DNA from 4 places in the Clostridium chromiireducens genome. Region 3 is predicted to be linked to each of the others. Evidence: riboswitches for the same ligand, from Rfam matches in the RefSeq annotation. Region 3 holds a riboswitch; each other region holds the start of a gene.
The links. A riboswitch is a leader RNA that binds a small molecule or an ion and turns the genes downstream of it on or off. The one in region 3 is predicted to bind cyclic di-GMP.
Positions count from the first base shown of each region.

Region 1: another riboswitch for cyclic di-GMP. It lies ahead of D2A34_RS00690 (phenylacetate--CoA ligase family protein); the one in region 3 lies ahead of D2A34_RS07470 (aspartyl-phosphate phosphatase Spo0E family protein).
Region 2: another riboswitch for cyclic di-GMP. It lies ahead of flgB (flagellar basal body rod protein FlgB); the one in region 3 lies ahead of D2A34_RS07470 (aspartyl-phosphate phosphatase Spo0E family protein).
Region 4: another riboswitch for cyclic di-GMP. It lies ahead of D2A34_RS10230 (response regulator); the one in region 3 lies ahead of D2A34_RS07470 (aspartyl-phosphate phosphatase Spo0E family protein).

Region 1 is NZ_QXDJ01000001.1:161,186-164,372, reverse strand. Features, by position in the region: gene D2A34_RS00700 (PAS domain S-box protein) at 1-85, shown strand, start outside; gene D2A34_RS00695 (radical SAM protein) at 363-1,229, shown strand; cyclic di-GMP riboswitch class I at 1,310-1,396, shown strand; gene D2A34_RS00690 (phenylacetate--CoA ligase family protein) at 1,660-2,958, shown strand; gene D2A34_RS00685 (ketoacyl-ACP synthase III) at 3,136-3,187, opposite strand, start outside.
Region 2 is NZ_QXDJ01000001.1:495,759-498,945, reverse strand. Features, by position in the region: gene D2A34_RS02070 (flagellin) at 1-363, shown strand, start outside; cyclic di-GMP riboswitch class I at 728-817, shown strand; gene flgB (flagellar basal body rod protein FlgB) at 1,246-1,644, shown strand; gene flgC (flagellar basal body rod protein FlgC) at 1,736-2,143, shown strand; gene fliE (flagellar hook-basal body complex protein FliE) at 2,157-2,474, shown strand; gene fliF (flagellar basal-body MS-ring/collar protein FliF) at 2,496-3,187, shown strand, end outside.
Region 3 is NZ_QXDJ01000002.1:476,373-479,559, forward strand. Features, by position in the region: gene galU (UTP--glucose-1-phosphate uridylyltransferase GalU) at 1-809, shown strand, start outside; cyclic di-GMP riboswitch class II at 1,156-1,239, shown strand; gene D2A34_RS07470 (aspartyl-phosphate phosphatase Spo0E family protein) at 1,319-1,492, shown strand; gene D2A34_RS07475 (hypothetical protein) at 1,738-2,037, shown strand; gene D2A34_RS07480 (CpsD/CapB family tyrosine-protein kinase) at 2,192-2,869, opposite strand.
Region 4 is NZ_QXDJ01000002.1:1,051,561-1,054,747, reverse strand. Features, by position in the region: gene D2A34_RS10235 (GGDEF domain-containing protein) at 1-842, opposite strand, end outside; gene D2A34_RS10230 (response regulator) at 1,029-1,412, opposite strand; cyclic di-GMP riboswitch class II at 1,540-1,623, opposite strand; gene D2A34_RS10225 (hypothetical protein) at 1,854-2,057, opposite strand; cyclic di-GMP riboswitch class II at 2,156-2,239, opposite strand; gene D2A34_RS10220 (hypothetical protein) at 2,838-3,187, shown strand, end outside.

The DNA.
Region 1 (3,187 bases), on a different contig from region 3:
TAATCTTATATTGAGAGCAGATAGAGCAATGTATAAAGCAAAAAACAAAGGCAGAAATAGGGTTTGTACTGAAGAGGATGATTAAAATAAATGATAAGAAGTTTTATTTTGGGGCCCCTTATAGAATTATTATACTATAAGGGGCTAGCTCTATATGCACATAATTTATTACCCTAATGATTATGTGTAAAATAGTAGGATAGAAAACTTTATTAAATTTAAAACTATAAATTGATATTACAAGAGATATTAATTTATACTATAAACATAGGAAGAAATATAAGTTAATTAAAGTATAAAAATGCGAAGCAGTTTTATAAATATTAGCTTACTAATAATATAAGTGAAGAAAGGAATTAAAGATGTACGATTATCCGTTATACAGGCCTCCTAGTGAAAGCAATAGCCTTATAATACAGGCAACGTTAGGTTGTTCACATAATAAATGTAGTTTTTGTAGTATGTATAAATCGAAGAAATTCTCTATAAAATCCTTGGAAGAAATTAAAAATGATATGAACCACTTTAGAAAGATATATGAACATGTTGAAAAGATATTTCTTGCAGATGGTGATGCTTTGATTATTCCTACTAAGGACCTAAAAGAAATACTAATGTATGCAGGTAAGTTGTTTCCTGAATGTAGTAGGATTACTCTTTATGGTTCACCTAAATCAATACTTCTTAAAACTCATCAGGAGTTAGAAGAGCTTAAGGCTTTAGGGTTATCTATGATATATATGGGAGTTGAAAGTGGAAGTGATGAGGTTTTAAAAGATATAAATAAAGGGGCAAGCAGTGAAGAACTATTAAATGCAGCAGTAATGGTTAAGAATGCAAATATTTTGCTATCAGTAACTGTTATAGCTGGAATTGGAGGAAGAAAAAATAGTAAAATTCATGCAGTTAAAACTGGCGAATTAATAAGTAATATGGCTCCAGATTATTTAGGCGTATTAAGTCTTATGGCTGAGGAAGAAACTGATTTATATAATAAAATAGTGAAAAAAGAATTTCAATTGTTAAGTGATAAAGAAATGTTAATTGAAATTAAGCTTTTAATAGAACACATCAATATTGAGGAAACAATAGTATTTAGATGCAACCATGCATCGAATTACGTTTCGCTAAGAGGAGATTTACCTTGTGACAAAGAGGCTATGATTAATCAGATTGATTATCATATAGAACATAATAAATTAAAATATGAATATGATAGACGACTTTAACTAATATAAATTTATTGGAAAAAAAGTGATATTTTTGTTGAAAAACATGGAAATAAAGTGTAAAATATACCTAATATATACATTGATAATAGCACACTTCTCGAAAGATAAGGTCGCAAAGCTATGGGTCTAAAGAAATTTATTTCAATGACTGCCAGGCTGCCAAAATGTTGTTAAATGCATTGCATACGCATTAGTTTATCTTTTTGGCGCCTATTAATTAATAGGCGCCTTCTATTTTATGGAAATAGTTTGGATATAGATATGTATATATTAACTACACTTTATAAGGAGGAAGTATTTATAATATGTACGACTATCAAGAATACAAGCTATCTAGTTAAATTATAATCTTGTTAAAATCTAAATGAAAATCATAAATTTAAAAATGAATTCGATTTATTGGGAGTAATAAAAGGAGAAGAGTTTTATGAATAATTTAGAAAAAAAACTAACAAGAGAAGAGATTAATGAAGTTAAGATACAAAGGTTAAAAAACATTGTTAAATATGTTTATGATAGTGTTCCGTTTTACAAAAATAAATTTGATATGATGGGCATAACTCCTGAAGATATTAAAACATTAGGGGATATTGAATTACTGCCATTTACAACAAAGGAAGATTTAAGGAGAAATTATCCTTATGGTATGTTTGCAGTTCCTATGAATAAAATTGTAAGAATTCATGCATCATCAGGGACAAGTGGTACGCAAACAATAGTAGGTTATACAAAAAACGATATAGATAATTGGTCAAATTTAATAGCTGATGTCTTGGGTAGATATGGTGTTACTTCAGATGATGTGGTGCAAGTGGCTTATGGATATGGTCTATTTACAGGAGGATTAGGACTTCACTATGGTATCGAGCGTGTAGGTGCATCAGTTATACCTATGTCAGGAGGAAATACTGAAAAGCAAGTACTTACTATGAAAAATTTTGGAGTTACTGTACTTGCTTGTACCCCATCATATGCTCTTCATATATATGATACTATGGTAAAAATGGGAATACACCCTGAAGAATTAAAATTAAGAATGGGGGTTTTTGGAGCAGAACCTTGGTCTAATGAAATAAGAGAAAATATCGAAAGTAAGTTTAAAATCAAGGCATATGATATATATGGATTAAGTGAAGTAATGGGGCCAGGAGTAGCAGGTGAATGTAATATGCAGGATGGTTTGCATATTAATGAAGAAGACTTTTTTCCAGAAATCATAGACCCAATTACTCAAGAAAGTGTTGAGCCTGGAGAAAAGGGAGAATTGGTTTTAACTACTTTGACAAAGGAAGGAATTCCATTGATAAGATATAGAACAAGAGACATATCATCACTTAGCTATGATAAATGTGAATGTGGATGCCTATATGTTAAGATGAACCGTATATATGGAAGAAACGATGATATGATGATTATTAGAGGAGTAAATGTATATCCAATACAGATTGAAAAAATATTACTTGGTTTTGAGGAATTATCACCGAACTATACATTAACTTTAGAGAAAAAAGGTAATCTAGATCAATTAACAATTACAGTCGAAACGAACAGAGATCTAAAGTATTACTATACACATGAATTAAATGAACTACAAAAAAATATTAAAAATAGATTGCATAATTTACTACAAGTTGGGTGTAATATAGAATTTGTTAATCCAGATACACTTGTAAAAAGTGAAGGGAAGGCTAAAAGAATATTCGATAAAAGGGAAATATGTATTTAATTAAGGATTTAATTATAAAAACAAAGATATGATTTAATAAGGATAGATTTTGTGAAAACTTGATAAAGTATTAAAGTTATTTGGAAAAATTATAAAAAGTAGATAATTAATTATTTATCTACTTTTTATAAAATCATCAATGCCAATTAATGACTATATGATAAATAATATAGTTATTTAAAACTTATATAGCAATGAGCACATGGCAACGCCAGCACCAACTGAACAA
Region 2 (3,187 bases), on a different contig from region 3:
GATGGTGAAAGCATGGATATACCATTTTTTAATGTGAGTGCATCAAATTTAGGTGTTGGCAGCCTGGATATAAGTGATATTAAATCATCTCTTGAATCTGTAGATAAAGCTATTGAAATGGTTAGCAAAGTTAGAGTTAGATATGGTTCGATTCAAAATAGATTAGAGGGAACAGCTGATTATTTAAGTAGCAAAGATATCTCCATTCAAACATCTCAAAGTAGAATTGGAGATGCTGATGTTGCAGAAGAAATGATGAATTATTCAAAAAGTCAATTGTTGGTTAATTCATCAATTGGATTATTAGCGCAAAGCAATAATTTTCCTAAAGATTGTTTGAATATTCTAGCTAATGTTAAATAAGACAGAGTAATATTATATTTTAAGAAATAAACTAATAGTAGTTTTATAGAATTTACTATTAGTTTATTTTATTGCCCTGACTTATCAAGTAAAACTTGATTTTGGAGTGGGGTGATCCACATCTAAATCTTAGTTGAACTTTATACCCTCAAGGGGTATCCATTCTAGGGTCCGTGCCACTGTTCTCTTCACATTGAAGAGAATGGGAGAGTCAATGTGGCTAAACATTAGATAAATATTTATGAGATATATATGTATATTAAGTTATAATTATACGAATTTTATCGAAAATATAAAAATAATTGTGGTAAAAATTTACTAAATGCCTTATAATAAAATGAATGAATTATGAACTATAAATTATAAATGATACTAGCACACTTATTGAAAAGTAAGGCCGCAAAGCTATGAGTCTAAGGGAAAGCTTATTTCCTATGATTGTCAGGTTGCCAAAGTATAATTATTATGATAAATTTTATATTTATTAAGTTTTTCTGTATTTTGGTGACTATGTATTAATAGTCATTTTTTATTTTAAAAAGATGACGTGCCTTTAATATTTTATTTATGTGCATACAGGAAATAAAGTTTAGGAATATGTTGTCATGTCATATTTGATAGAATCAAGGAATAAAATTACAAACGATGTATAAATAACATATAATAGTAAATAGTTTGGAGAGGATTTGAAAAAAAATTATAGATAAAATGTCTTAATTATTTTATAATTAAATTATTAATGAGTTATTTGTAAAATAATTAAATTATAATATAACTTCTAAACAAATAATTGAGGTTATGATTTTGGATATAAGGTTAATGTCTTAGTTAGAGTTTTAAAATTTTATTATATTAAATGAGAATAAATAAGGATGTGAATTTATGAGTATACAATCTATTAATTTTGATTCTACATATGATTTGATTAAATCAGGAATTAAAGCATCAAATATTAGAGCTAAGACAATTGCTAATAACATGGCAAATGTTAATACTAAGGATTATAAGAGATTTAATGTTGTGTTTGAAGAAAATTTAAAGAATGAAAATTCCTCAGCGTTAGAATTAAAAAGGACAAACCCCCTACATTTTTCTAGCACAAATTCAGAAAATGAAAATATATCAATTGAGCAAGATAAAAGCACTAGTATGAGAAGTGATGGGAACAATGTTGATTTAGATATAGAAAAAGTAAATCAAGCGGCGAATACTCTTAAATATAATGCGCTAATAACAGAGATTAATAGTAAGTTTAATAATTTAAAAACTGTTATGAAGTAAACGTACAGGGATTAAACCATAAAGATTTTCAAAATTGATAAGTTAAAGAGACAGTTAAGTAGTTCTATCAGATATACGAGGAGGGATATAAATGAACGCATTTAGTTCGATGCAGATAAGTGCAACAGGGCTTTCAGCAGAAAGGCTAAGAATGGATACGATAACCGCAAACATGGCGAATGCAAGTACTACAAGAAGTGCTGACGGAAGCGGCCCATATGTGAGAAAGGTAGCTGTATTCCAAGAGGCACTTGACGCGAATAAAGAAATGGCCGGAGTAAAAGCAGTAAAGATTGAAAAGGATTCATCACCTTTAAGAAAAATATACGACCCAACTCATCCTGATGCAGATGCAAATGGATATGTTACTATGCCTAATGTAAATGTATTAAATGAAATGGCGGATATGATGGTAGCAACAAGATCTTATGAAGCTAATGTAGATACATTTAATGCTTTAAAAGGTATGTTTTCGAAGGCATTAGAAATTGGGAAATAGGAGTGATTTATAAATGAGAATAGAAGATAGATTTGCACAAAACGAGATTTTATTTAATAAAAAGTTTGAAAATATAAATGATAATAAAGCTAAAAGTGAAAATATGAGCGCCGTTAGTTTTGGAGATGTTCTAAAAAAGACTATAGATGATACCAATGATAAAATGGTAAATGCTGATACGACTTCAACGAAATTTATTAGGGGAGAGGATGTAAGTATCGATGAAGTAATGGTTAAGAACCAAGAAGCTAGTTTGAGTTTACAATTTTTGGCTCAAACTAGAGATAAGTTATTGGAGGGATATAACCAATTATCAAAGATGCAATTGTAGTAAGGTGAGGAGAGCTAAATAATGAAAAAACTTTTAGAAAAAGTTAAGGGGCTTTTGGAAAAGTTTAAATCCCAAAGTAAGAAAATAAAGATTGTTGTTATAATTGCAGTTTTAACAGTTATTATCGCAATAATAAGTTCATTTTTTTATTCATCTTCTAATAAATATCAGGTATTATTCTCTAACCTTGATCCTACAGATGCTCAAACGGTAGTAAATACTTTAAATGAAAAGAAAGTTGATACAAAGATCGATAGTGCAAATAATACAATTTGGGTTTCAAAAGATCAGGTAGATGCATTAAGATTAGAATTGGCACCAACTTTGACATCTGGAAGTAAGGGTTATGAACTTATGGATAATGCTAGTTCATTTGGAATGACAGATGAGGAATTTAAGATAAAAAAGGTTAGAATGCAGCAAGGTGAATTAGAGAAAACTATAAAAAGTTTTCCGCAAGTGGAAGATGCAAGAGTACATATAACTGAAGCTCAAGATTCTGTTTTTGTTAAGGACAAGGAGCCAGGTAAAGCCTCGGTTTATTTAAAGATAAAAAAGGGCGCAACACTTAATGAAGAGCAAGTTAAATCAATAGTTGCATTGGTGTCAGGTGCTACGCAGAATATTCCAAAAGAAAATATTGATGTAGTAGATGACAATATGAAATTACTTACAAAAGACATTAATTCTAGTGAGACGGATAAAGTAAGTTC
Region 3 (3,187 bases):
CCAAGGCTCAACCAAAGGAAATGCTTCCTATAGTTGATAAGCCAACAATTCAATATATTATAGAAGAAGCTATTGCTTCTGGTATTGAAGAGATACTCATTATTACTGGCAGAAATAAGAAATGCATTGAGGATCACTTTGATAAATCTATTGAACTTGAAGTAGAGCTTGAAAAAAATCATAAGGATGAATTATTAGATTTGGTTAAAAATATTTCAGATATGGTTGATATTCATTACATAAGGCAAAAAGAACCTAGAGGACTAGGACATGCTATTTTATGTGCTAAGAGTTTTGTAGGTAATGAGCCTTTTGCAATTCTTCTTGGTGATGATATAGTATATAATGAAGGAAAACCTTGCCTAAAGCAACTTATTGATTGCTATGGTGAATATAAAACAAGTATTTTAGGTGTGCAAAGTGTTAATCCTGAAGATGTATGCAAGTATGGTATAGTTAATGGAATAATAATTGAAGATAGAGTATGTAAAGTTAAAGGATTAGTAGAAAAACCAAGTATAGAAGATGCACCATCAAATACTGCAATACTTGGCAGATATATAATTACTTCTGCTATATTTGAAATTCTAGAAAATACAAAGCCTGGCAAAGGAAATGAAATTCAACTTACAGATGCATTGAAAGAGCTTGCTAAAAGTGAAGCTATGTATGCTTATAACTTTGAAGGAAAAAGATATGATGTTGGAGATAAGCTTGGATTTTTAGAAGCAACAGTTGAATATGCATTAAGAAAACCTGAAATTAAAGATGATTTTATAAAATACTTAAAAGGCCTTGATTTAGAATAAGTTTAAATTAAGTAAATAAATTAAATGTTTAGTGCTGGCTTTTTTAGTATAAAGGACTCGTTACTGTTAAGTAACGAGCCTTTTTAATTTTAGGCTATCTGAATTTTAGTTATATTTCTTTCTGTTAATTGAGTACTATATTTTTGAATTATCGTCCAGAAGAAGTAAAGAAAATATTCGTTCTCTTTGTAATTTTATATTAATAAGTATGCAAAAAATTGGATTATTTTATATAAATTTTGTATTGAAATCTTTGTACATTGATGATAAAATTAGTGATATGTTTCGGATAATGGAATTATATGTATAAAAATACATATAACTCAATCGTTAAATATTAAAGTTAAAAGATATTGGGGACTGTGAAAAATTCTCTTTATTTGGGCGCCTGGAGAATTTTGAGTTTGTGGTGCAACCGACCAATTTAAATTAATTGATAAATCAATTAGTTTAGATTGGTTTTTTGTTTTAAAAGATTATTATGAAGAAAAAATTAGGGGGAGAAAATCATGAAGGAGAAAAAAGATAGGATAAAAGAATTTGCTAGAAAAATTGAAATAGCGAGAGAAATATTACATAAGAAGATAGAAGAAAATATGGACAAAAAAGAAATTTTGAGAGTTAGCCAGGAGTTGGACAAACTAATAGTTAATTATTTATTAGAATGCACTATAAAGGCATAATTAAGATAGACTTCTGCTATGCCTTTATAGTGATGATTATTATTAGGTGGAATGCGAAGAGTTTGACTTGTCTAATGTTGATCATTCTCATATTTTTTTGTAATTAATTATATATAAATAGAAACGAAATATTATTTACTAATTCCATAAATTGTATATAATGTAAGTAAGTGAGTTTTTAGGCTGATGTAAATATAATAATTATTAAAATAATTACTTGCAATAAAGAAGAGGGGAGAATATCTGTGGCGATCTTTGATGTCTTTAAAAAGTATGATGAATTTGGGTTTAATTCTAAAGGATTTCACAAAAATGGTACAAGATATAATGATAATGGATTTGATAAAAATGGTGTTCACAAAAATGGTTCGTATTTTAATGATGAAGGGTATAACATGGAAGGGTATGATAAGCACGGTTTTGATAAGGATGGTTATAACAGTGCGGGATTCGATAAGGATGGATATAATAAAAAAGGGTATGACATGCGTGGCTATGATAAGCAGGGAGAATATTTAGAAGTAAGGTATTCATGGAAAAAGTAGAACTTACTAGCAAGCTCGAGACATTCTTGTAAAGGAGGCCGGATCTTGTGAAATTATCGGGTATAAGTTTAAATAATATAGAAATAAAGAAAACAGGTAAGATTGATTAGTTCGATAAAATCTTACCTGTTTTTATTATTAAAAAGATGAATTCCTAATAATGATAATATTTATGTCTACAACGTGGAATTCTATTTAGTATAACTCCTATAATGTTAGCACCTACTTTAAGTAAGAGTTTTTTTGATTCGATTACCTCATCTTTTTTTGTTTTTTCTGATTGTACAACGAGAATTGTTCCGTCAACATTTGTTGATAAAATTTGTGCATCTGTAATTCCGAGAAGGGGGCAGCAGTCTAGTATTATCAAATCATAAATTTCTTTTAAGGTAGTTATTAAATTACTCATTGAATTTGAGGATAGCATTTCAGCAGGGTTCGGTGGTAACTTACCAGATGTCAAAATATCAAGATTATCATTATGACGTATTATTGCTTCTTTTAAATCTGTTTCACCTATTAGAATTTCAGAGAGCCCAATTAAATTAGAAATATTAAATTTTTTATGAATTGATGGTCTTCTTAAATCGCAATCTATTAATAGTACTTTTTTATTATCTTGAGCAAATGATAATGCCAAATTTCCCGATATAGTAGATTTTCCTTCAGAGGCCACTGAACTGGTAATTAAAATGGTTTTTAGTTCTTTATTATATGAAGAGTATTGAATATTAGTCCGCAAAATTTTGTAAGCTTCTGATGAGTGCGATTTTGGTTTTTGTTCAACTATAAATCCTTTCTTTTCTTCTAAGCTCATTGAGTTTCTTAACATTTTTATACCCACCTTTTAAAAAATAGTCACCAAATAATCTATATATTTGTTTTACTTATTTTTATTAATGCAAACAGAATAAAATTCCAATTATTTAAAATAAGTTCAACTCATTTTCATAGTTTTTCAGAATAAAAATGTTTATAATTTCGGTAAGTTATCTCATAAGTATAAGTTTTGATTATCTATACAATTATTATTATATTCTTAAGAATAATAGCAAATGTAGATATATTAATCCTATATTTGTTATAATTATTTATATTATTCAAGGTTTTTGTATTAAATTAAGTAAGATAAGTAAGGAAAATCTAATAT
Region 4 (3,187 bases), 580 kb from region 3:
ACACAAAATTCTTCTCCTCCAACTCTTGATACAGCATCAAATACTCTACAAGTATTTTTTAAAATAACAGCTAATTCTCTTAAAATTATATCTCCAACTGCATGACCGTATGTATCATTAACACGCTTAAAATGATCTATATCAACCATTAAGCAGGATAACTTTTCATCCTTTTCCTTTGCATTTGCGACACTTTTATTAAATATCAAATCAAATTGCCTTGTATTATTTAATCCAGTCAAAAAATCTTTTGTAGCCTCATTTTTATATCTCTTATACAATTCATTTGATGACCTAACATATTTTAATAAATAATAAGACAATATAGCTGCAATCGTCGAAATAATAAAATACTCCAAAAGTATCTTAAAAACATTATCCTCATTAAATAACAAGTAATAATATGTACCTATTATGAAAAACGTATTAACTAAGTATATCGCCAACCACTTTTTAACCATATTTAACTTCAATTTACTAATTATTGGATATGACAATATTATTATTAGAATTTGAAAAACTGCAACTATTGATGATTGATTTATTCCAAAATATAAAGTCCTAAATATAACTACAATTATTCCTGTAATTAGTGACGGTAGAATTCCACCAATGTAATATATTAACATTAATGCTATAACTCTTAAATCTACTAAAGTTTTTGTACTGTCAATATTTATTGAGTAAATCATCATACCTATTGCGAGAATTCCACCTCCTAAACCAAGTAAAATATTTGTGCAAATTTTGGAGTTGCATTCAAAAGGTGCATCCTTAAATAAATGTCCACCTATAAATATTGCTGAAATTAAAAGAAGTATATTAATAAAAAAGTTACTCATTATCCTCACCTCCAATTCTATTTCTTTAGCTATAGGTATATAAATAATAGTTATTGTTTAAAATTTATTATTACAATTATACCACTAACTACCTTTTATGACAAATAGTTTGTATTTAAATTAAAAGCCCAATACAAGGCCAATTTTAGCCTTGTATGAGCTTTTGATTTATTAGTTTATCCATGGTTATTTCGAAAATATTTTTTCCACTAGTTCAATTAATTCATCAATAATCATATCTTTTTTTATAAAATAAGTAGCCCCCAATGCTTCACACACACCTAGCTCGTTCGAAAAGTTATTTTCTCCACCGTCTGAAAGGACAATTACGTTTATATTACTATATTCTTCTCTTAATTCTACTACAAGTTCTAAACCAGTTTTTTGTGGCATATATATATCCGTGATTATTAAATCAATATTTCCTGATTTTTTATATATCTCGATTCCTTCTTCACCATTTGATGCTTCAATTACATTATAATCTGCATTTTCCAAGATAAGACTTATAAATTTTCTAACACTTGGCATGTCCTCAACCAATAATATATTTTTTTGCTTCTCACTCATTACTTTTCACCCTTCCTTTTCTGATTTTACTATACAAACTCAATATTTACGCAATAACTCATTTTTTATATTGTTATCTATTTCATATATAAAAAAAGACCAATAAAAACTAATATATTTCTAATTAGTTTAAATTGGTCGGTTGCACAACTAGCTCTAAATCCTTAAAGTGCCCAAATATAAAGAATTTTTCATAGCTTCCAATCTTGATATTATTATTCGAAATTTATGTCTATGTTATCATAATTATGCAAAAGATTCAATATTAAACATATAATATGTTAACTACAAATTCGACATCGTTCGAATAGATCATCATTTCTTCAGAAAGTTTAATCTAATTATTCTCTTTTCTTTCGTTCTCTTCTTGTTTCTTTATTTTGCTTAAAGTAATCTTTATTGTATATTCCATATCTTCTGTACCTCACACTAAAATACTCATTAAAATGAATAATGAATCTTTATATAAGTATTATCAATTATTTTATATTTGAATTTCGCTTTAATGCTATTAATAGCTGAGATTTTTTCTAAATAATACATATCTGCTAAAGTTAAATCTCCTAATTCTGAAACAAATTCAAACTCTGAGTTTGTTTTCAAATTATCATTTATAACCTTTATAATTTTATCTCTTGTATTCATAACACATCCACCTCTTATATAAATAATTTTAAAATTTAATTTATCACTTATTTTATAAATAAAAAAACCAATCAAAACTAATTATAAAAAATAAATTAGTTTTGATTGGTGGGTTGCATCATTAACTCCAAATTCTCAAGATGCCCAAATAAAGAGAATTCTTCATAGTTCCCAATCCTTGTATACATATGTAATTTTATGTCTTTATATGTATATATTATCACATTAATACAAGAAAAATCAACATTAAATGCAATATTTTCCTAATAACATTGTAAATTTTATTTAATAACTTTATCAATTATTGTGTAAACCTTGTCTAAATCTAGATATTTATAGTCTTTTACACAATTAATATTCTGCCACCTTATATTTAAATAGCTTTCGACATTGCTTTTTATTAATAAAAAATGCATGCTTTATAATAATTTTTATGTGACAAAATCATAACAATCTAATGCTATCTAATTAGTTTATCTTTTATTATAATTTTAATTTTAATTTCTAATTATCAAACTATACATAAAATACCTATATAATCTCTAAAATGTTTTTTATTTATTCTCTTACATTTAAATATATAATTTTACAATAATGTACTATATAATTAATTATATCTATAAATAAGATGGAGATATATAATGTTTAAAAATAGATTATATACAAAAACATATATTGTGGTAAATCTATCTATAACATTATTTACTTAATACATTCAAAAAATAACACAAGATAAAATAAATTTATTTATTTTATATATAATTTTTAGGGGGAAATAAAATGAGAAACGTAAGATTAATAGCAAGTTCATTAGTAGTAGCATCAATATTAGCATTAAATCCAATCAAAGCAAATGCTGAATGGATACAAGATAATAATGGATGGAAGTATACAGAAGGTAACTCATATGTAAAAGGAACATGGAAATCAATAAATGGAAATTGGTATTATTTTTTTGCAGATGGATATATGGCGCATAATACTTCAATAGATGGATATTATGTAAATTCAAGTGGAGCATGGGTTACAAATTCAAATTCATCTTCGTCTACAACTTCATCTGAAACTAAAATTGTAACTTCATCAAGTCCTCAATATTCTGTTGCTGATATAAATGATGAATGGAGAAC